2 regions of the Streptococcus sp. Marseille-P7376 genome follow, and region 2 is predicted to be linked to the other one. Evidence: predicted binding sites of a transcription regulator. Region 2 holds the regulator's gene; the other holds the start of a gene.
What was found. Region 2 encodes HrcA, which represses chaperone genes, less so after heat shock. Its sites were predicted from a motif close to TTAGCACTCNNNNNNNNNGAGTGCTAA; they were not measured.

Region 1: a site for HrcA is predicted at 9,331-9,357, ahead of groES (co-chaperone GroES). Genes of this name have one in related genera too.

The regions. Positions count from the first base shown of each region.
Region 1 covers NZ_CABPTS010000028.1:8,540-20,034, reverse strand. The annotation lists gene FZ952_RS10560 (PTS galactitol transporter subunit IIC) at 1-780, shown strand, start outside; gene FZ952_RS10555 (single-stranded DNA-binding protein) at 1,129-1,524, shown strand; gene FZ952_RS10550 (substrate-binding domain-containing protein) at 1,660-2,646, shown strand; gene FZ952_RS10545 (sensor histidine kinase) at 2,646-3,959, shown strand; gene FZ952_RS10540 (response regulator transcription factor) at 3,952-4,635, shown strand; gene FZ952_RS10535 (ABC transporter substrate-binding protein) at 4,632-5,912, shown strand; gene FZ952_RS10530 (PTS sugar transporter subunit IIA) at 6,142-6,576, shown strand; gene FZ952_RS10525 (PTS system mannose/fructose/N-acetylgalactosamine-transporter subunit IIB) at 6,616-7,110, shown strand; gene FZ952_RS10520 (PTS mannose/fructose/sorbose/N-acetylgalactosamine transporter subunit IIC) at 7,238-8,083, shown strand; gene FZ952_RS10515 (PTS system mannose/fructose/sorbose family transporter subunit IID) at 8,085-8,924, shown strand; gene FZ952_RS10510 (DUF202 domain-containing protein) at 8,945-9,235, shown strand; gene groES (co-chaperone GroES) at 9,381-9,662, shown strand; gene groL (chaperonin GroEL) at 9,686-11,308, shown strand.
Region 2 covers NZ_CABPTS010000021.1:2,753-14,247, forward strand. The annotation lists gene dnaK (molecular chaperone DnaK) at 303-2,126, opposite strand; gene grpE (nucleotide exchange factor GrpE) at 2,507-3,031, opposite strand; gene hrcA (heat-inducible transcriptional repressor HrcA) at 3,070-4,104, opposite strand; gene FZ952_RS09380 (ClbS/DfsB family four-helix bundle protein) at 4,297-4,848, opposite strand; gene FZ952_RS09385 (GyrI-like domain-containing protein) at 4,861-5,475, opposite strand; gene FZ952_RS09390 (helix-turn-helix transcriptional regulator) at 5,536-6,435, opposite strand; gene FZ952_RS09395 (DUF4352 domain-containing protein) at 6,553-7,167, opposite strand; gene FZ952_RS09400 (mechanosensitive ion channel family protein) at 7,180-8,052, opposite strand; gene gatB (Asp-tRNA(Asn)/Glu-tRNA(Gln) amidotransferase subunit GatB) at 8,326-9,759, opposite strand; gene gatA (Asp-tRNA(Asn)/Glu-tRNA(Gln) amidotransferase subunit GatA) at 9,759-11,225, opposite strand; gene gatC (Asp-tRNA(Asn)/Glu-tRNA(Gln) amidotransferase subunit GatC) at 11,225-11,495, opposite strand, start outside.

The sequences.
Region 1 (11,495 bases), on a different contig from region 2:
AAGAAAATCGGTTTCTGGGGTTCTAAATTCTTTATCGGTTTCCTTCTCGGTGTGGTCATCGGTATCATGGGAACTCCGCATCCAGTAGCAGGTGTAGAAGATGGCGATACCTGGCAATTAGTCATCAAAGGATGGTTGTCTCTCGGTTTGACTGCTGGTGTCTGCTTGGAGCTCTTCTCTTTGATTGGTTCTTGGTTTATCGCCGCTGTAGAGCCGTTGTCACAAGGGATTACAAACGTTGCAACTAAACGTTTGCAAGGCCGTAAATTTAATATCGGTTTGGACTGGCCGTTTATCGCTGGTCGTGCAGAAATCTGGGCCTGCGCTAACGTGCTTGCTCCAATCATGCTGATCGAAGCAGTTTTGCTTTCTAAAGTAGGAAATGGTATCCTGCCACTGGCTGGTATCATTGCAATGGGTGTGACGCCTGCTCTTCTGGTAGTTACACGTGGTAAGCTCTTGCGTATGATTGTCTTTGGAAGTCTCTTGTTGCCGCTCTTCCTGCTCTCAGGTACACTCATTGCGCCATTTGCAACAGAACTTGCTAAAGGTGTAGGTGCCTTCCCTGAAGGAGTCAGTCAATCTCAATTAATCACTCACTCTACACTGGAAGGACCGATTGAAAAGCTGTTGGGCTGGACTATCGGTAATACCACAACTGGTGATATTAAAGCAATCATTGGTGCCGTTATCTTCCTCGGTGCTTATGTTGGAATCTTTGCTTGGTACAGAAAGCAAATGATCAAACGGAATGCAGAATATGCAGCAAATAAAAAATAAAACTCTGCTGCTAGGGATGAAGTTTCCTTGCTATGAGTCATAAAACAGAGAAATATACTATATTGTAAAACGAATAAAATCAGGCTTTGCTTCTAGAAGAGGCAAAGCCTAGTTTTTTAAATGGACTCTTTGTCAAATTTTCCTGCTATTTTGTTAGCAATTTCGCTAGTTTGATCTTCAATTTCCAACTCCAAGCAGTGTTTGTTGATATGGCCTGCTGAAGTTTTATTTCAAACTGAAAAACGAAACCTGATAAATCCTGAACGCGCAACTATCGAATTTCTCAAGAAATTGCTGATTTCATAATTTTTAGTTTCTTTTACGAATAATAAGTTAGGAGGAATTAAAATGTACAACAAAGTTATCGTTATCGGCCGTTTGACGGCCACACCTGAATTGCATAAAACGGCTAATGAGAAATCAGTTGCTCGGGCAACAGTAGCGATTAATCGTCGCTATAAAGGTCAGAATGGTGAAAGGGAAGCCGATTTTGTTAATGTCGTTGTTTGGGGGAAATTGGCAGAAACTCTGGCTAGCTATGCAACAAAGGGGAGTTTGATTTCGATTGATGGGGAATTGCGTACCCGCCGTTATGAGAAAAATGGCAGCAACCACTATGTGACAGAAGTGCTCTGTCAAAGTTTCCAACTTCTAGAAAGTCGGGCTCAGCGAGCTCTTCGTGAAAATAATAGCAGCGCTGATTTAGCAGATCTTGTCCTAGAGGAAGAGGAATTACCCTTTTAAGAATACAAAGAGATAGAGGAACCCTCTGTCTCTTTATTTATTATAGGGGCCAGGAAACGTTTTGCTTTTTCGTTTGATTATAATATAATAAACGTAAGTGAAGTGTTAATAAGTATAGGTGACTAGGAGATGGGAATGGGATCAAGTAAGGGGAAAAAGAGGATTCAGACTTGCCAGAAATGTGCTCTCTGGTCTATTTTTGTGCTGGTAATCTGTTGCCTTACTTTTATTTATTCTAAGGCTAGTATGCCCGATAGCAGTCAAATTAAAATCGGGGCGACCTATATGACTATGAACAATGATTTTTATAAAACCTTGAATGCTGAATTGGAGAAAAAAACCAATCAGCAGGGGAGTCGGCTCTATGTTCGTGATTCGGAGTTGGATGAGGGGAAGCAAAGCCAGCAAATTGCTTATTTTATCAAAGAAAAGGTTGATGTTATTGTTATCAATCCAGTAAAGAGCGACAGCCCAGATATTATCAGGGCTTTGAATGAAGCTAAAAAAGCTGGCATTCGCATTATCGTGGTAGATGCGCCGATGAATAAGCAAGTAGCCGTTGACACGACCATCGTATCGGATAACTATCAAGCGGGAGTTTTGATTGCTAAAGATATGATGAGTCGGCTTTCCGAGGCTGATATTCTTTTGCTGGAACACCGGAATGCCATCTCAGCTATGGATCGCGTACAGGGGTTTCTGGATACCATCAAAGGGCATCCAACCTATCGGATTGTTTCTCAGCTGGAAACTTTGGGGCAGACCGAAGAAAGCATGCCTCAGGTCAAAAGTGCCTTGGATAATGGGTTAGAATTTAATGTCGTTATGGCTCTCAATGACCGCGCTGCAATCGGTGCTTTGGCTGCAATCAAGGAACAAGGAGTGGCAGAAAAAATTTATATTTATGGAGTTGACGGTTCCCCAGATATTAAGAATTTTTTGGCCAATACGAATGATATTCAAGGAACGGTGGCCCAGTCGCCTATTCAGATGGGACGAAAGGTGGCAGAAGTGATTGAGCTGATGCGGGAAAAGAAATCCTGTGACAGCCAGTATCTGATACCAGTCCGCTTGATTAACAAGGACAATATTGGTGAGTATCCAATTACAGGGTGGCAGTGATGAAAGCAAAAAAAAGCATTTTTTACAGTAAAATAGCTCTAATGGTCATCAATTTTATAGCCATTGTCTATAATGCTTCGATTTACCTCTTTGCAACCAATTATGTCGTAACAAAAGGCTTTAGTCACTCGCTTTTGGAGCGTTTGGATGCCATTCCAGGATCGCCCAGTTTCACTTTCCTGATTTCTATTATCTTTTATGCCTGCCTGCTGCTGGTGATGTACTATCGGGAAAAGCATCCCAATCAGCTATCTGTTTACGATAAGGTGACTATGATTGAAATTTTGCTGATGCTGGTCATCTTTACTGCCCTGCATTCGTCTTACAATGGGCTGATTCTTCTCGTCTTTGCAGATATTTTCTATGGTTCCAAAGAGTTCAATGCCTCCAAGGACAAAAAATACTGGTTTTCCTTTATTATTTTGAGTTTCAGTATGTTGCTGTTGTCTAACTATGACCTGCTGTCACTCTTTGTCAAACTGCCCTCGTTGGATACCTATATCCGTTTCTATCCAGAATCTACTCGCTTGCTGCTGCTTTTTGGCAAGAACTTTCTTTTCTCCCTCAATATTGTCGTCTTTATGATTTCCTTGCTCTTTTATATTATGTCGGCAATTACAGAGCGGCATCGGATTGAGGAGGAGCTCCACATGGCTTCTCAGGCCAATCGGGAGTTGAACAGCTATCTAGCCTTGTCAGAAAAAATTGCTGAAGACCGAGAAAGAAAACGAATTGCCCGTGAGATTCATGATACACTGGGGCATGCCCTGACGGGCATCTCAGCGGGAATTGATGCCATCAAAGTCCTAGTGGACATTGACACCGAGCGGGCCAAGGAGCAGCTCAACAATGTTTCAGTCGTTGTTCGTGACGGGATTCGAGATGTTCGCGGATCGCTCAATAAAATGCGGCCGGGAACTCTGGAGAATAATAGTCTGAAAGAGGCTTTGCTAAAGATTATCCGAGAGTATGAGGCAATTTCCAATTTGGATATTCATTTTCTCTATGAATGGGATACTATTGATTTAGACATTGCCAAAGAAGATATTGTTTTTCGCATCATTCAAGAGTCAATTACGAATTCGGTGCGTCATGGCCATGCTAGGACTATTTGGATTGAGTTGTTAGAAAAAGAAAATTATATTATGATTATTCGAGATGATGGTGTGGGTTTTGATGAATTACACTATGGCTATGGTTTGAAACAAATGCAGGAACGGTTGGCTATTATTGGTGGGAAGGTTCATTTTGAAAATCGTGAAGGTTTTTATACCTACATTGAAATCCCCAAAATAGGAGGTTGGAATGATTAAAGTTTTAATTGCAGATGATCAGGCCTTGATTCGTGAGTCTCTGCAAATCATCCTGTCCGCTCATACAGATATCGAAGTGGTGGGAACAGCCAGTGATGGAAAAGAAGTGTTGGAGAAACTTCAGCGGCTTCGTCCGGATGTGATTTTGATGGATATCCGCATGCCAGTCATGGATGGTGTGCTCTGTACCAAGGCTGTCAAGGAGCAGTATCCGGATGTTAAGATTATCATCCTGACAACCTTTGACGACGATGAATTTATTTTCTCTGCCTTAAAATACGGCGCGTCTGGCTATATTCTCAAAGGAGTTTCGACAGAAGAACTCCACGAAGCCATTCAGACGGTCTATCGTGGCGGGGCCATGATCAATCCTAATATCGCCACCAAGGTCTTCAAAATCTTTTCGCAGATGGCCCAGTCCAACTTTGCTATCACAGTGTCGGAGGAAAATGTAGAGGACATGAGCCGGACGGAGTGGAAGATTATCCAGCAGATAGGCTTTGGGATTTCTAATAAGGAGATCGCGGCCAAGCTTTATCTGTCGGAAGGAACAGTACGCAACTACCTATCAGGGATTCTGTCTAAACTGAATTTGCGTGATCGAACTCAGTTGGCTATTTGGGCGGTTCAGACAGGAGTGACCCAGCGGGATTTTAGCAAGGGAAATGACAAATGAAGTGGCGATTCAGGTATTTGATTGTTCTTGTTTTGATTATTGTTTCTGGTATTTTAAGCTTTGCTCTCTGGTCGTCTAGTCAGGAAAAAATCCTGCGCATCGGTGTTTATGCCGGCTCTAGCTGGGATGTACCCAACAGTAGGGAAAATAGAGTGCTGGACGATTTGATAGAAGAATTTGAGAAAAATCACCCTCATGTGAAAGTGGTTTATGAAAGTGGTATCCCTAAGAAAGACTACGGTGATTGGCTAGCAGAGAAGATTCTTGAGGGAGAGCAGCCGGATCTCTTTATGGTGCCAGAAAATGATTTCTCTATGTTGGCCTCAACTGGAGCGCTTAAAACACTAGACTCCCTGATAGCGGATGAGCAGAAAGAGGTATTTTATCCGGTGGCTTATGAGGCTGGGCAATACCAGAGAGTCAGCTATGCTCTTCCAGTCGAGAGCAATCCTATCATGATGTGCGTCAATAAAGACTTGCTAGAAAAAGAAGGGATCAACATTCCGGAGTCAGGCTGGACGTTGGCGGATTTCTATGAGATTTGCAAGAAAGTGACCAAGGATACCAATGGAGATGGTGTAGTGGATCAATACGGCATTACGGATTATACCTGGCAGCAGGCTCTGGTCGCTTACGGTGGCCATCTCACGGCTAAATCTGGCATCAATGTAGACAGTGCTGAAATGCACCAGGCTCTGTCCTTTATGAGTAAACTAGAGACTCTCAATCAGCATTATCAAGTCACTTCTAATGATTTTGACGAGGGGAAGGTGGCCTTTTATCCTATGAGTCTGGCCCAGTATCGAACCTACAAACCTTACCCTTACCATGTTGCCAAATATTCTAGCTTTTCTTGGACCTGTATTTCCATGCCGACAGCTAGTCCAGAAGTTTATGGCACTCAAGTAAAGACTTCTCTCTTTGCTATGTCTTCCAACACCAAGCAGGAAAAACTGGCTTGGGAGTTCATGTTGCTCCTGTCGCAAAATGAAAAAAGCCAGCAGGAATTATTTGAAAAATCGCAAGGGACATCGGTCTTACCATCTGTGGTGAAAAGCCAGCAGACCAGAGAAATCTTGCAGGCGGATGACTTCGGCTTGGATTCTCTGACTTCTGAGAGGTTGGATCACATGATGGAGCGCTCCATCATGGATATCGGACAAGAAGTTGATCGCCAGACCTTGGAAAGGATTGATTATTTGATTAAGGAAGCCTTAGGAAATCAAGAAATTGACAGTGCCCTTCCAAGTATTCAAAAAGAAATTGAAAGCAGATAGTTTTCTGCTTTTTTTATTTATAGCAGGTTAGCTTTGATTTCAGCCTAACCTGTGCTCGCTTGTAATCCGTTAATAAATATAAAGAACCTATTTTCTAAGTCGCCTAGACCAATATGACATTTGTCATATCTAAACTAACATTTGTCATCTTTTCAAAGTGACATTTGACAATGGGAAAGCGGTTTCGTTTTTTGTACAATAGAATCAAGAAAATAAGGAGGCAAGAAACATGAAATATCTTGTACTGGTCAGTCATGGGGGGCTAGCTGAAGGCGTACAGAGCTCCTTGAAGATGTTTGCTGGGGATAAAACGGACCAAATCATCGCCGTGGGTCTGAAAGAGGGAAAATCAGTCGATGATTTTGCTCTTGATTTCCGTCAAGCCTTGGCAGGTTTAGAAGCAGATGATTCTGTCTTAGTTTTAGCCGATATTGTAGGAGGAAGTCCTCTGACAACAGCGGCTAGTGTCCTAGCGGAATTAGGCAAATTGGATTCGGCAGTCATTCTTGGAGGGCTGAATCTGACGATGGGGCTCACTGGGCTTGTGATGAAGGATATGCTGGAAGGTAAAGACCTTGCTCAGACGATTCTTTCAGAAGCGACGGCAGCCTTGCAGGAGTTTGAAGTCTCATCAGACGATGATGAAGAAGACGACGACATTTAAAAGGGTTATTCATTTACTAAATTAGATAGGAGATTCAAAATGGTAGTAACATTTGTACGGATTGACGACCGCATGATCCACGGTCAAACTGTCACTCGTTGGGCTAAGGAATATCCTTGCGATGGGCTGATTGCAGTCAATGATGCAGCGGCAAGCAACAAAGTTTTGATCCAAGCCTACAAAGGGGCTTCTGACAAGAAAACTTTCGTTTGGACTAAGGAAGCCTTCAAAGAAAAATCTGGTAAGGTAACTGAATCTGACAGCCGATATTTCTTGATTACCAAAAATCCGATTGATATGAAAGAAATCTTGGTGGACCAAGGCTATGTGCCAGGCAATGTTAAAGAAATCATCGTCGGACCAGCCAATGACCGTCCGGGAGCTGTCAAGCTGGGCAACAATCAATCCATCACACAAGAAGAAGCTGAAGCGATTGAAGCGATTGAAAAAGCAGGCTACAAGGTAAAATTCCAGCTGCTTCCAGACGTTTCCATCGGTTACTGGAGCGATTTTAAATCTAAATTTGGTTTTTAAACAGGAGCAGAGACTAAGCAGGACAAAGTTTTTGGCTTTCTATAGCCTTGCTAGGCAACAAGGTCTGTTTGAGGGAGTTTGAACTATGTGCCTGCGACTGCTCAATCTTACTTAAAGGAGAAAGATTATGACAATTTCTTGGTTGCAAGCCGCAATCCTCGGTATCTTTGCTAGTTTGTCTTCTATGCCGGGTATGGGTGGCTCAAGTATTGGTAACTATACACTTGGACGTCCGCTTGTCGGAGGGCTCGTCTGTGGTTTGATTTTAGGAGATGTTAGTCTAGGGATCGTTTGTGGGGTGGCCATGCAGTTGGTGTATATCGCGCTGGTAACGCCTGGCGGTACTGTTTCGGCTGATGTCCGTGCAGTTTCTTATATTGGTATTCCTTTGGCAATGGTTGCGATCAAGTCACAAGGGATTTCAGATGCGCAGCAGGCTGCTGACTTTGCGAAATCAATGGGTGTGCTGGTTGGTACACTAGGAACGGTTCTCTTCTACGGAACAGCGACAATGAACTTGGTATGGCAACACATGGGCTGGAAAGCAGTCGAACAGGGAGAATATAAAAAATTGTATGCAGTTGACTGGTATCTGCCATGGGTTTCCCACTTCCTCTTCTCTTTCTTGCCAACTCTGATTCTTTGCCGTTACGGTGCTGATGCCGTTACAGCTTTGAAAGATGCCCTCCCAATGGATGGTCTGCCAATGAAAACCCTCTTTACAGTAGGTTCTCTCCTTCCATGTGTCGGTATTGCGATTCTCTTGAAACAAATCGTTGAAAAGGTGACAGACTTTGTCCCATTCTTCGTTGGCTTTACCTTGGCTGCCTCACTTGGACTCAACCTTGTGTCTAGTGCAGTTGTATCACTGATCTTTGCTCTGCTCTTCTATGAAGTACAGATGGCGAAAAATGCCAAAGCCAGTGCTGTGGCAGTAGGTGATTTTGACGATGATGACGAGGAGGATATCTAAGATGGCAACTAAAAAAATATCTAAAAAAACACTGACCAAATCATTCCACCACTGGTACTATGGTCACTTGACCTGCTTCTCTCAAGAGCACATGCAGACTTTTGGCTACTTGACCTCTATGCTGCCAATCGTGGAAGAATTGTACGATACGAAAGAAGAGCAAGCACGCTCTATGCACACTTATACAGCCTTCTTCAACACAGAACCTCAGCTGGGTACTCTGGTCGTTGGGATCACAGCTGGTCTGGAAGAAGCGCGTGCCAATGGTGCAGAAGCGGTAAATGACGAAACCATCAACGGACTTCGGGCTGGGTTGATGGGGCCGGTTGCCGGTATCGGTGACTCTCTGGTCGTTGGGACCCTGATTCCAGTTATTTTGGGGATCTCAATGGGGCTTTCAAATGGAGGCTCACCGATCGGTGCCATCTTCTATATCCTAGTTTGGAACCTGCTGGCTTATTTCGGTATGCGTTTTGCTTACTTTAAAGGTTATGAACTGGGAGATAAGGCCGTTGAATTTCTAGTAGGAGAACAAGGTCAAGCTATCCGTAAATCTGTTGGGATTGTTGGTGGTATGGTTATCGGTGCTGTTGCAGCAACTTGGGTACCAATCAAAACTGCCTTTCAATTGACCAATCCGGGTGAAAAAGAGCCTTACCTTGTCCTGCAAGATAAATTGGACGGTGTTTATCCAGGCCTCTTGACAGCTGTCTTTATCGTATTTTGCTGGTGGCTCATGGCCAAGAAGAACCTTTCTCCAATCAAAGTGATGCTCATTCTTGTTGTTATTGCCTTCCTTGGTGTACTGGCTGGCTTCTTTAACCCAGGCCTTCAATATTAAGAGAAAAAAGAGGAAACATCATGACAGAACAGGAATTGATTCAAGGCTATGAAACAGAAATTCGATACCAAAAGCATATGATTGAAAATCTCGGACGCTGGTTTAGTCTCTTCTTTACCATTGCCAGTATCGGTTTTGTCCTGATCTATCTCTTTCATCGAACCAATCTGCTTCTTTTCATCGTAGGAGTCGTCTTGGCTATTTTGGGAATCCTTGCCATGCTAGTTTTTGGCTATGGCATCTACAAGGGTAGACTGAATTTACAAAAGGTCATTGATGATTTTGAAGAGAAGCTGAGGTTAGCTCAATAAGGTTTCAATTTAACTTTCCCCCCCAAAAACTTTGTCATTTGGCAAAGTTTTTTTCTTGACTATTTCTGACCAAGTGATACAATATTAACTATAGATTAGCACTCATATATATAGAGTGCTAAAATTCAATCTTTGGAGGAAAACCATGTTAAAACCGTTAGGTGACCGTGTGGTCTTAAAAGTAGAAGAAAAAGAACAGAAAGTTGGTGGCTTTGTCATTGCTGGTGCAGGGCAGGACGCGACAAAAGAAGCGAAAGTCATCGCAGTCGGCCAAGGCATCCGTACGCTAAACGGAGAGCTGATTGCACCGAGTGTCAAGCCAGGTGATAAGGTTTTAGTTGAAAGCCATGCTGGCATTGAAGTCAAAGATCAGGATGAGAAATTCTTGGTTGTTGGAGAAGCAAGCATTCTTGCAATTGTGGAGTAAAAATCTAAGAAAGAGGTTTAAAAATGGCAAAAGATATTAAATTTTCATCAGATGCACGCAGTGCAATGGTTCGTGGTGTGGATATTTTAGCAGATACTGTCAAGGTAACCTTGGGTCCTAAAGGTCGCAATGTTGTTTTGGAAAAATCTTTTGGTTCCCCCCTCATCACCAATGACGGTGTGACTATTGCCAAAGAAATCGAATTGGAAGACCATTTTGAAAATATGGGTGCTAAGTTGGTATCAGAAGTGGCTTCAAAAACCAATGATATTGCTGGAGACGGAACAACGACTGCTACTGTTCTTACCCAAGCTATTGTTCGCGAAGGCATCAAAAACGTAACTGCTGGTGCCAACCCAATTGGTATCCGCCGCGGGATTGAAGCAGCAGTTGCGACTGCTGTCAGCGCTCTGAAAGAAACGGCGATTCCGGTTTCTAACAAAGAAGCGATTGCTCAGGTTGCTGCCGTTTCTTCTCGTAGCGAGAAAGTCGGCGAGTACATCTCTGAAGCTATGGAAAAAGTTGGCAACGATGGCGTTATCACCATCGAAGAGTCCAAAGGTATGGAAACAGAGCTGGATGTTGTAGAAGGAATGCAGTTTGACCGTGGCTACCTGTCTCAATACATGGTGACGGATAGTGAAAAAATGGTGGCTGATCTGGACAACCCTTATATCTTGATTACAGACAAGAAAATTTCTAACATTCAAGAAATTCTGCCATTGTTGGAAAGTATTTTGAAAACCAACCGTCCGCTCTTGATTATTGCAGATGATGTGGATGGTGAAGCTTTGCCAACATTGGTTCTTAACAAGATTCGTGGTACCTTCAATGTAGTGGCTGTTAAAGCACCAGGCTTCGGTGACCGTCGCAAGGCTATGCTAGAAGACATTGCCATCTTGACAGGCGGTACAGTGATTACAGAAGACCTTGGTCTGGAGCTCAAAGATGCGACCATTGAAGCACTTGGACAAGCTTCCAAAGTCACTGTTGACAAGGACAGCACCGTGATTGTGGAAGGATCTGGCAATCCTGAAGCCATTGCCAATCGTGTGGTGGTTATCAAATCACAAATCGAAAGCACAACTTCTGAATTTGATAAGGAAAAACTGCAAGAACGTCTGGCTAAATTGTCCGGTGGTGTTGCGGTGATTAAGGTCGGAGCTGCAACCGAAACCGAACTCAAAGAAATGAAACTCCGCATTGAAGATGCCCTTAATGCAACCCGTGCCGCAGTGGAAGAAGGAATCGTCTCCGGTGGTGGTACAGCCTTTGTCAGCGTATTGGGTGCAGTAGCTGCCCTTGAATTAACAGGTGATGAAGCGACTGGCCGTAACATCGTCCTCCGCGCTTTGGAAGAACCTGTCCGTCAAATCGCTCTGAATGCAGGATTCGAAGGCTCAATCGTCATTGACCGCCTGAAAAACTCTGAAGCAGGTACAGGCTTTAATGCAGCGACTGGCGAATGGGTCAACATGATTGAAGCTGGGATTATTGACCCAGTTAAGGTGACGCGCTCAGCCCTGCAAAATGCCGCTTCAGTTGCTAGCTTGATTTTGACAACGGAAGCTGTTGTGGCCAATAAACCAGAACCTGCGCCAGCAGCACCAGCTATGGATCCAAGCATGATGGGCGGCATGATGTAATCTATAAAAATAATTTTTTAAAATAGTATACATAAAACTACAGAAGAATGTAAAACTTGAAAGAGATCAAGATTTGACAATCATTCTGTAGTTTTTGTTTTTTCTCCGATTATGTAGACTGCTTTTGTTTTCAGATGATAGACCGCAATGCTTTAGGAGGTGCTTTCGTCACTAAAAGCATAGAAGC
Region 2 (11,495 bases):
GCATTTCCCTCTAGTTTACCGAAAAACAGAGGCTGGGCTGCAACCTCTGGATTTCTTCCTATCATTACGACGTTCAAAAACAAAGTCGGTTATACTTTGTTTTTGAACTAGTAAGGCGTTTAGGCAAGTCGCCATAGCGATTGCCGTAGAATGGCAATCACTTTAGTGAGTAGTCATTCTTAACGAGTTAAGCTGAATTGAGTTTCGGCTAAAAACTTCAGAAAAAAGATAAGCCATCTTTTGTGCATCGCACAAGGCGATGGCTTCCTATTTTTCTTTCGTTTTCTTAACGCCTCAACATCTTACTTCTCCGTAAACTCTCCGTCTACGACGTCATCGCCTGCGTTTCCTGTTGCTTGTGCGCTTTCTGCTCCTGCTTGAGCTTGTTGGGCTGCAGCGGCTTGTTCGTAGAGTTTCACTGCCAATGCTTGAGCTTTTTCGTTGAGAGCTTCCAATTTCGCCTTCATGTCGTCCAAGTTATTGTCTTCTTGCGCTTTCTTAAGCTCATCAAGGGCAGCTTGGGTAGCATCACGTTCTGCATCAAAGCCTTTGCCTTCAGTTTCCTTGATTGTCTTTTCAGTCGCAAAGATAGCTTGGTCCACTTCGTTACGAAGGTCTACTTCTTCCTTACGTTTCTTATCTGCTTCAGCATTTGCTTCTGCATCTTTCATCATGCGGTCAATTTCTTCGTCTGTCAAACCTGAGTTCGATTGGATGACAATTGTTTGTTCTTTTTGAGTTCCAAGGTCTTTGGCCTTAACAGACACGATACCGTTCTTGTCGATGTCAAATGTTACTTCGATTTGAGGAATTCCACGAGGTGCAGCTGGGATGTCTGTCAATTGGAAACGTCCAAGAGTCTTGTTGTCCGCTGCCATTGGGCGTTCACCTTGAAGAACGTGGATATCAACGGCTGGTTGGTTGTCTGCTGCAGTTGAGAAGACTTGAGATTTAGATGTTGGAATCGTTGTATTGCGGTCGATGAGTTTTGTGAAGACGCCACCCATTGTTTCGATACCAAGTGACAATGGTGTTACATCAAGAAGGACAACGTCTTTGACATCACCAGTGATGACACCACCTTGGATCGCAGCACCCATAGCAACTACTTCATCAGGGTTCACTGATTTGTTTGGTTCTTTACCAGTTTCAGCCTTAACTGCTTCTACAACGGCTGGGATACGAGTTGAACCACCAACAAGAATCACTTCGTCGATTTCTGACAAGCTCAAACCTGCATCAGAAAGGGCACGACGAACTGGAATCTTCGTACGCTCTACAAGGTCGCGAGTCAAATCATCGAATTTCGCACGAGTCAAAGTCATTTCCAAGTGAAGAGGTCCAGCAGCACCCGCAGTGATAAATGGCAAGCTGATTTGTGTTGAAGTCACACCTGAAAGGTCTTTCTTAGCTTTTTCAGCTGCATCTTTCAAACGTTGCACAGCCATCTTGTCAGCTGACAAGTCGATACCATTTTCTTTCTTGAATTCTGCTACCAAGTGGTCGATAATCTTTTGGTCAAAGTCGTCACCACCGAGTTTGTTGTCCCCTGCAGTTGCTAATACGTCGAAGACACCATCACCCAATTCAAGGATAGAGACGTCAAATGTACCACCACCAAGGTCGAATACCAAGATTTTTTCTTCTTTTTCAGTCTTGTCCAAACCGTAAGCAAGAGCTGCAGCTGTTGGTTCGTTGACAATCCGTTCTACTTCAAGACCAGCGATTTTACCAGCGTCTTTGGTCGCTTGACGTTGTGCATCGTTAAAGTAAGCTGGCACAGTGATAACCGCTTTGCTTACTTTTTCACCAAGGTATTCTTCAGCATAACCTTTCAAGTATTGAAGGATCATAGCTGAGATTTCTTGTGGAGTGTATTCTTTACCGTTTGCAGAAACTTTTTCAGAAGTACCCATCTTAGATTTGATAGAGATCACTGTATCTGGGTTTGTCACTGCTTGGCGTTTTGCAGCATCACCAACGATGATTTCACCATTTTTGAATGACACTACAGACGGAGTTGTGCGGTTTCCTTCTGGATTTGCGATGATTTTGCTTTCAGTTCCTTCAAGAACTGCAACTGCTGAGTTTGTTGTACCTAAGTCAATACCGATAATTTTAGACATGTGTTTTTTCTCCTTAAAATTTATCTTCTTTTTTTCTTTTTGATACTCTTCTTAAGTGGCGACGCCGTCAGAGCTTGGCTTCGTCAATCTCTTTGACTAAACTTTGAGCCTAAAGTCTCAAAGTTTGCGCAAATAGCGCCACGGCGAAGAGTATCGCCTTCGGTTCGCTTCGCTCACTATTGGTAAAGCTGAACCATTGTTTATCATTCATTCATAGTTTATTGTCATTTCGGACAAGGTTCTTATTTTTTATGTTACGACACGAGAAGTCGAAATTATACGCAATAGCTGGTTGGCAGTTCACTTCGCAAACGCTCGTGACCAGCCTAATCACCCTTGCGGGGGTGCGTCAACGAAATCACAGATTTCTGACTTACCTCCTAGTTATAAACTACTACCATTGCTGGTCTTAGGATGCGGTCATGGAGTTTGTAGCCTTTTTGGAAGACTTGTGCGATGGTATCTGCTGGATGCTCGTCATCTGCTGGAACGGTTTGGATGGCCATGTGATAGTTATGGTCAAATGCTCCGTCCGCTGCGATTTCTTCAATTCCTTCTTCTTTAAGGGCATGAATCAAGCTTTCTTGTACCATTTCTAGACCTTTTTTGACATCGTCTGTCAAGCCTTCAACGGCAAGCGCACGCTCTAAGTTATCCAAAGAAGGTAAGATAGCTTTCCCTAAATCTTGGCTACGATAGCGTTGCAAGAGTTGACGCTCTTCGTTGGCTCGACGCTGAATGTTTTGCATTTCTGCATGAGCACGGAGATATTTATTTTCAAAATCTTCTGCCCGCTCATTAGCTAGCTCTAATTCTGATTTTTCAGGAGCAGTTTCTGCAACTTCTTCAGCGGTTTCTACCACTTCCTCTTCTTTTACTTCTTCGTTTTTTATTTCCTCAGACATTTTTCGCCTCCTTTTTAGGAATTTATGTAATTTCATTTTTAACTCACCTCATAATGATTGCTACTCAAATACCGATAGAAATCTGTGAGTTTCATAGTTAGGACTCGATTGACAACATTGAGTTGACTGACTACCTTCTGGTAATCCAGATTGACCGGACCGACCACTGCTAACATCCCAAAGCCCCGATAGGGAATCAGGAATTTGCTGGAAATCAAAGTTAGATTAGCCAGACTATCCTCTTGACTATCAGCGACTCGGACATTTTGCATCTGATTCTCGGCCAAACTATCACGAATTTCGAAGGCGACCTTCTGCCGGTCATCAAAGAACTGATAAGTCTTAAGATCCGCAAAGCGCAACAGCTGAACCTTACCAGCAAGGGCCACTTTCTCCACAAACATCTGAGCAAAAATATGCTCAAAGAGATCGAGGACATTGTCCGTCGTGGTAAAGTAGCGCTGGATAATCTGCGGAATTTCCGTCCGAATCTTGTAGTGGATATCCAAAACCGTTTGTCCTAGAAAGCGCTCCTGGATCATATCCCTCAAGCGCAGTAGGTCTTCTTGGAGAAAATTCCTAGGAATCATGAACTGACTGGTCAGGGTATTAGACTCATCCAGCGTAAAGACAGCTAAGGCTGCATGCTGGCTGAGCACGACGATGTCAAAAGCTGTCAGGCGCTGCCGACTAGGCTCGACATCCAGAGCTACAACCGTGCAAGCACTCAGCTCGGCTAAGACATCCGCCGCCCGCTGCAGGATATCTTCCAGCTTGAAGAACTCTTGGTCGAAGGCCTTTACGACCTCGTAGAGCTCATTTTCCGCCAGCTGATCAAAGGCCAAGGAATGCCGGACGAAATACTGGAAACCAGCGACACTGGGCTTACGGCCACTCGATGTGTGGGCCTTTTCCAGCAGACCTTCCTTTTCCAAGGCCGCCATGTCATTACGGATGGTGGCACTTGAGGACTGGATAGACTCTTGCAAGGTTTTAGAGCCGACAGGCTCCTGCGTCTTGGTAAAGATATCAATGATTAGATTTAAAATCTCATTTTGGCGCTCTGTTACCAAGAACCTCACCTCTCTTTAGAAAATTCCAGCCACTGGCAAGATTTTATTTTTCATATTTAGCACTCTAATGCCTCGAGTGCTAAACCATGATTCTATTATACACTCTTGAAAATGAAAGTCAAGACAAAAACTCAAAAAATTAGCACTCTTTTTGCAAGAGTGCTAAAAATCAGTCTCAAGTCCTAGAAAACTTTATTGGACAGGATTCCTTTTACAATTCTTTTGGTGAGCTTTAAGCTTTTTCATAGCCCAATCATAGTGACTGGATGTTGCGCTGACAAAATAGGAGCCCAAGGTCGTTCCGCCCGTCCATTTATAAACTCCTTTAGAAAATAATTCTTCATTCGTAAAGGTTGCGGCTAGGTCTAGGACAGCTCTATGTGAACTAGCCAGCAAAGAACTTGCCTCCTCAAGAGAGGTCTGCTGGTGCTTTTCCCAAAATGCGACATTCATATCACCATAGGTTCTCCAATTGTAGGGAGCAGGCAGGAAGGACTTCTCTTCTCCTCTTTGATTGGCCTCTACCCAGTTTAGCAGCAGTTGGTGCCACTCATAAAGATGGATTAAGATATCCCTCAGGTTCCGATCGCGCTTCCAGTGGGCTTCTTTCTTTTTCTCATCCTTTGAAAAATCAAAGGGCCTCGCCAACTCGTCCGCTGTCATGTTCGAAATAAGCAGATTGAGTTTTTCGAGATTTTCTGTAGCTGCAGCCAGCAAATCGTTTTTTGTTGCAGGTCTCGGCATGTTACATTCCTCCTATCTGACAGCATACCTTAAGATAGTTTTCAACTTTTCTTCTGGTGTCCTATTTTGGTTGCTTAAGTAAATCTCTCTGTGAACTTGGTCGCATCTCTCCAGTCCCAAGCTGATTGCTAGCTCGTCCATTTTCTCAAAAGAGGCAGGCTCACTGTCATAACTTCCTATGTGTAAGACCTGAATAGCCCGCTCTTCTGGAAAGCTCTGTAAACGGATGGCATCGTAGAGGGGATTGGGCTTTTTCTTGCGGACATTCTCAAGCGCCACTGCAAAAATGTCCTGAGTGATGACAGTGGGCTGCTGAATCATGAGCTGATAGCGAAGCTGACTTTTATCGAAGCCTTCCCCAGTAGCTTTTTCCCAGATACCTTCCAAAGGATGGACCGTAAAATCCGTCACCTCGTCCTCCGCCTCATCTTTCATCATGGATTTAAAGAACATTTTAATCGAATAGGCCAGTGAATAAAGGGCAGATACCCGCTCGGAGAAATCCGCTTCATTGGGATCTCCCTCTCCTTCAATCAAAATGAACCGTTGACTCGGCACCTCTACCAGCTCTGGCTTTTGCTTGGCACCATAAAGAGCTTTTTCACTCTTTCTCCATTCATATTTCATCTTGCTGCCTCCTGTTCTCTTCTTACTATTAGTATACAAGAAGATACCTGACACCCTATGTCAAGTTTTATATTTTTCTGCTAGCTTATGAATCATTTCTTTCATTTTCACTCGGATTTCGGGCGGCTCTAAGACCTCCACAGCGTCTCCAAAGGAAAGGATGTAACTATATAGACGATGGTCGTCGGGAATTTCTATTTCTGTGTACAGATTTCCTTCCGCATCTGTCCGAATGTCTCCACTTATTTCGTCATAAACTCTGAAAGCTACTTTGCGATCAAACTTGACTGCTAACTCAATCGTATTTTCATAGGTCAGTTCTTTTTCCAAGACGACATCTTCAAAGCTGTCCTCAAACCTTTCCTCCAGCCGCTCCAGATTTTTCAGTCGAGATAACTTAAAATACCTGAATTCCTGTCGCAAGAGGCAGAAAGCATAAAGATACCAATTCTGACTTTTAAACAACAAGCGCACAGGCTTGACACGACGACTTGTTTCCTGCTCATCACTAGCAAAGTAAGAAAAAGAAACAAGGTGCTTGCCTAGAATCGCAGTTTTTAATTGATGAAAGGTTTCTTCATACACTTTATCATTTTGCCAGTGATTAAAATCAACTTCAATCCAATTTGGATTTTTGACTTGAAAAAGCGCTGAAAGTTTTGTGAGAAGGTCACTCTGGTAAAGCTGACTGGTGCTATTCAGACCTTGCAGAGCCGCCATGATTTGCTCTTTCTCCTCCGCTGTCAGCAAGGACTTCCGCAAGACATAGTCCTCTGCGATTTCTATACCGCCACCCTTTCCTTGCGTGGTGTAAATCGGAATCCCCGCGCTGCTTAGAGAATCTACATCCCGATAAATGGTCCGGACCGAAACTTCGAATTTCTCGGCCAGCTCCGTTGCAGTCACTTTTTCTCTCTCCAAAATGTAGTACAATATCCGAAATAGTCTATTATTCTGCATGGTCACTCCATCTTCTCTACCTATTATACAATACTTGCCATGCGATGTCATGTTTATAAAAAAGCATCATGACTATTCTGAAATGCCACGATGCATCTTAATTAAACTATCTTAAAATCATTTCACACTGCTTGACTTTTCTTTTGACCATTTCACATTCTCATATACGAGTGAATAAGGACCTGCATCGCCATCTTCTCCGTCAAATATTAAATCAAATGTGATGGTTTTTCCTGCGGTTAGATTGGTGCCGATTTGTGTGTTATCAAAAGTGGAGCCATCTAAAATATAAACCTCATCATCCCGATCATATAAGCTAAATGAATACGGACTAAGCAGGATTTGTCGGCTAGACGTGTTTTCTACCGTCACTGAGGCGACAACAGCACTTCCTGTTGACTCATCACCCAAAGTGCGATCCTTGTCCAAGCGGACAGAGTTTACTGTAATCTTGAGCCCTTCAGGAAATTCAACCGCCTCTCCCAATCGATAAGACTTATATTCAGCCGAGTAGCTATAATCATGGCTTTGTTTTACTCGTAATTCTTCGTTTTCAACAGTTAGCCCTAGCGTTATAAGGAACAAGACCGCACAAAATATGGTCATAAGGAAAAGCACAATTCCCAATATTAAGGTCGTCCAGAATAAGGCCTGTTTATGAAGCGGCTTCTTTAACTGGTAAATCAAACCCTTTCCATCCACTATAATCTCTTGTTTTTCATTTTCGTTCATCACTCTTCTCTCCTAACCTTTTGAACCACTTCCTGTAACTGGAGCCAATGTCGGCAGAGCCACTCCTTCTTTTAACAGTGCCTCATGATAAAGTCTGTAAAAAATGTGGTAGATACTGGTCTGCATGCCGCCTTCCACCACTAGGCTGACCCGAAAATTAAACTGGCCACTCGCAGCCATCTGCGGTCCTAAAATATCAGGCTCCTTCAGAATTTCTGGATGCTCTGGAACAGCTTCCGCATTCACATCCGCAATAATCCGGTAAATCTCGTCTAAATCAGTCTCTGCATAGATGGGAATATCAATTAGAACCCGCATATCACCACGAGAAAGATTGCTGACAACGGTGATATTTCGGTTGGGCACAAAGTGAAGCGTCCCGTCCGCATCGCGAACCTGCGTGGTCCGAATCCCCACGCTGACGACTGTTCCGGCAATCTTGATGGCACCATTGGTCAGGCGGACATTGTCCCCCACATCCAACTGTCGCTCTAGTAGAATAAAGAAGCCATTGACCAGATCAGACAGAAAGCCCTGGGCCCCCATCCCAATCGCTACGCCGGCAATTCCTGCCCCAGCTAAAAGACTCGAGACTGGCATACCCAAAATCGATAAAATCCAATAAAACAAAAGAAAATAAAGCGCATAATTCAGCAGATTCTCAATCAGGCGCGTAATAGTCTTTTGTCGAGCCTCATCCTGCCGAGATAATTTCAAAGATGGCGCAATAATCTTAGCTACCAAAAGATGAAGTGATTTCTTTGCAATATAAAAAAGTAAAATTAAAAATACTAAAGAAACTAACTTCGAGAATATTTCATCTAAAATACCGGACCAATCAAACTGCTGGAAGTATCGGGTAAATACATTGCCGGTTTTAGTCATAGCCCACCTCCTCGTAATGATAGTACCATTATACCATAAAGAAATTTTTCTGCCGAAACGGGATGTTCCTTAGTTTTTTTACCTCATTATTCCATTTATTCTTACTTCTCCTATCTATACTTTAATACATAGGTAAAATACTCCCTAACAATAAACTTTTAAAACAATTTTATCATTTGAATGAAGAAAACAACCTTTCCCCCATAAGATAAAATCAAAACCCAACCTTCCTCTTCAGAAAAAACCAGCCTTACGACTGGTTTTCATTTATTTCTATAATTTCTCCAACTCTTCATTGAGCAGTTTTTGTGCTACTTGTGGGTTAGCTTGTCCCTTGGTGGCCTTCATGAGCTGACCGATCAGGGACTTAGCCGCATTCTTGTTGCCGCCCTTATAGTCATTGATGGCTTTTTCATTATCCGCAAAGACTTGCTGGATAATAGGAAGAAGTTGAGCAGGATCTGAAATTTGGATTAGGCCTGCTTTTTGTACATATTCTTTGGCAGAGCCACCATTTTTAGCTAGATGGACAAAGACCTTCTTAGCAATCTTAGAGGAGATCGTTCCGTCTGCAATCAGAGCAATCATCTCAGTCAGATTCTCAGGCGTCAGCTCAATCTCAGTGATGGTCTTTCCTTCTGCATTGAGGTATTGCGCCACTTCCCCTTGGAGCCAGTTAGAGACAGATTTAGCATCGCCTCCTGCCGCAACAGCTGCTTCAAAGAAGTCTGACACAGCCTTCGTCGCTGTCAGCTGCTTGGCATCGTAGTCAGACAAGCCGTAGTCGCCCACATACTTAGCACGGCGTTCTTTTGGAAAGGCTGGCAGGCTGCTGCGTACTTGCTCAATCCAAGCATCTTCAATCTCAAAGATAGGCAGATCAGGCTCTGGGAAGTAACGGTAGTCCGCTGAACCTTCCTTAACCCGCATGAGCAGGGTTTCGCCAGTCGCTTCATCATAACGACGGGTTTCCTGTCTGATTTGACCACCGCTGCGTAGGATTTCTGCTTGGCGTTTTTCCTCAAATGCCAGACCCTTACGGACAAAGTTGAAGGAGTTAAGGTTTTTCAGCTCAGTCTTGGTACCAAACTCTTCCTGACCGTAAGGACGGATGGAAATATTAGCATCTACCCGCATGGAGCCCTCTTCCATCTTGACATCAGAAATACCCGTGTACTGGATGATTTCCTTGAGAGCTGTCAGGTAAGCATAAGCTTCTTCCGGACTGCGCATATCCGCTTCAGAGACAATCTCAATCAGCGGCACCCCTTGGCGGTTGAGGTCCACATAAGAGTAGCCATCGCTGCCGTGGGTATTCTTTCCAGCATCTTCTTCCAAGTGGGCCCGCTCGATACGGATTTTCTTGGTCGTACCGTCTTCTAGCTCAATCTCAATCCAGCCATTGTAGCCAATTGGCTCATCAAACTGAGAAATTTGATAAGCTTTTGGATTGTCTGGATAGAAGTAGTTCTTGCGGTCAAAGTGCATCTTCTGGTGAATGTCCATGTTCAAAGCCAGAGCAGCCTTGATACCATAGTCAATAACACCCTTGTTCATAACAGGCAGTACACCTGGGAAGGACCAGTCAATGATATTGGTGTTGGCATTTGGATCTTCACCAAAGTGAGCTGGTGCTGGTGAGAAAATTTTTGAATTGGTCTTCAATTCAACATGGACTTCCAGTCCGATAACTGTTTCAAAGTTCATTATTTTTCACCTCCAAAGATAAGTGGCTGCTGTTTGTGGTAGTCAGTCGTCGCTTCAAATGCTGCGGCTGCCTGATAGATGGTCGCCTCATCGAAGTGATTCCCAATCAGCTGCAAGCCGACAGGAAGACCATCTGCAAAGCCAGCTGGGATTGAAATGCCCGGCAGGCCAGCCAGATTGACCGGAATGGTCAAAAGGTCAGCCAGATACATAGCCACTGGGTCTTGGTTTTGACTGCCCAAGTCATAAGCTACCGTTGGTGCAGTTGGGCCTAAGATTAAATCGTATTTTTCAAAAACTTTAGCAAAATCCTGCATGATCAAGGTCCGAACCTGACCAGCTTTCTTGAAGTAAGCGTCGTAGTAGCCGGATGACAAGCTGAACGTTCCCAGCATAATCCGGCGTTTGACCTCTTCACCAAAGCCTTCACTGCGGGATTTGACATAAACATCTTCCAGATTTTCAATACCTTCTGCGCGGTAGCCATAGCGAATACCGTCAAAACGTTGCAGGTTAGAGCTGGCCTCAGAGGAAGCAATGATATAGTAAACAGCCACGCCGTACTTGCTGTGGGGCAGGCTGACTTCTTCAACGATAGCTCCTAGACTTTCCAAGTGCTTCGCTGCTGCCAGAATCGTTTCCTTGACCTTGCTGTCAATTCCCTCACCCATGTATTCCTTAGGCAGGGCAATCTTCATGCCCTTGATGTCTTGGCCAATCTTGCTGGTAAAGTCTGGCACTGCCTCTTGTGATGATGTAGAATCTTTAGGGTCATTGCCAGCAATAACATTCAGAAGCTGAGCATTTTCCTTAACTGTCTGAGAGAACGGTCCAATCTGGTCTAAAGAAGAACCAAAAGCAATGAGACCAAAACGGGAAACCCGTCCGTAGGTTGGCTTGAGGCCGACTACACCGTTAAAGGAAGCAGGTTGACGAATGGAACCACCCGTATCTGAACCCAGTGACAGACGAACCTGACCAGAGGCCACTGCTGTCGCTGAACCACCAGATGATCCACCGGGAACCTTGCTGCTATCCCAAGCATTCTTAGTCGTCTTAAAGTAAGAGTTTTCGCTGGAACCACCCATGGCAAACTCGTCCATGTTAGTCTTCCCGACGATAATCATATCCTTACCATAGAGCTTCTCCACGCTAGTCGCATCGAAAATTGGCTTGTAGTTATAGAGCATTTTAGATGCAGCTGTTGTCAAAATCCCCTTGGTTGAGATATTGTCCTTGACTGCCAGCGGAATCCCGCTCATGAGATTGTCAGCATCAATGCCCTTGGCATCCAGAGCCGCAGCCTGTGCCAAAGCTTCTTCTTCGCTGATAGTGATGAAACTGTCCACGGCAGCTTCACGTTCTTTGATGTCTGCCAAAGTCGCCTGAGTTAACTCTACTGCAGAAATTTCTTTCTTGACCAGCAAATCATGCAACTCTTCAAGGGTCTTGTGATTAAAAGTCATTAGGCATCTCCTCCGTCATCTAGGATGGCAGGCACTTTGATGTAGCCCCGCTCTTTTTCAGGTACATTTTGGAAAAGCTCTTCCCGATTCCAGCCAGGCTGAGCCACATCTTCTCGCATATAATTGATATTGGCTGCCACATTAGAAGTGAAAGGTACACCCTCCGTGTCCACTTCATTGAGCAATTCGACCATGTCAACAATCTTGGTTAAGGTCGTCGCAAACTCAGCAGTTTCTTCTGGTGAAAAAGCCAGTTTTGACAGCTTAGCA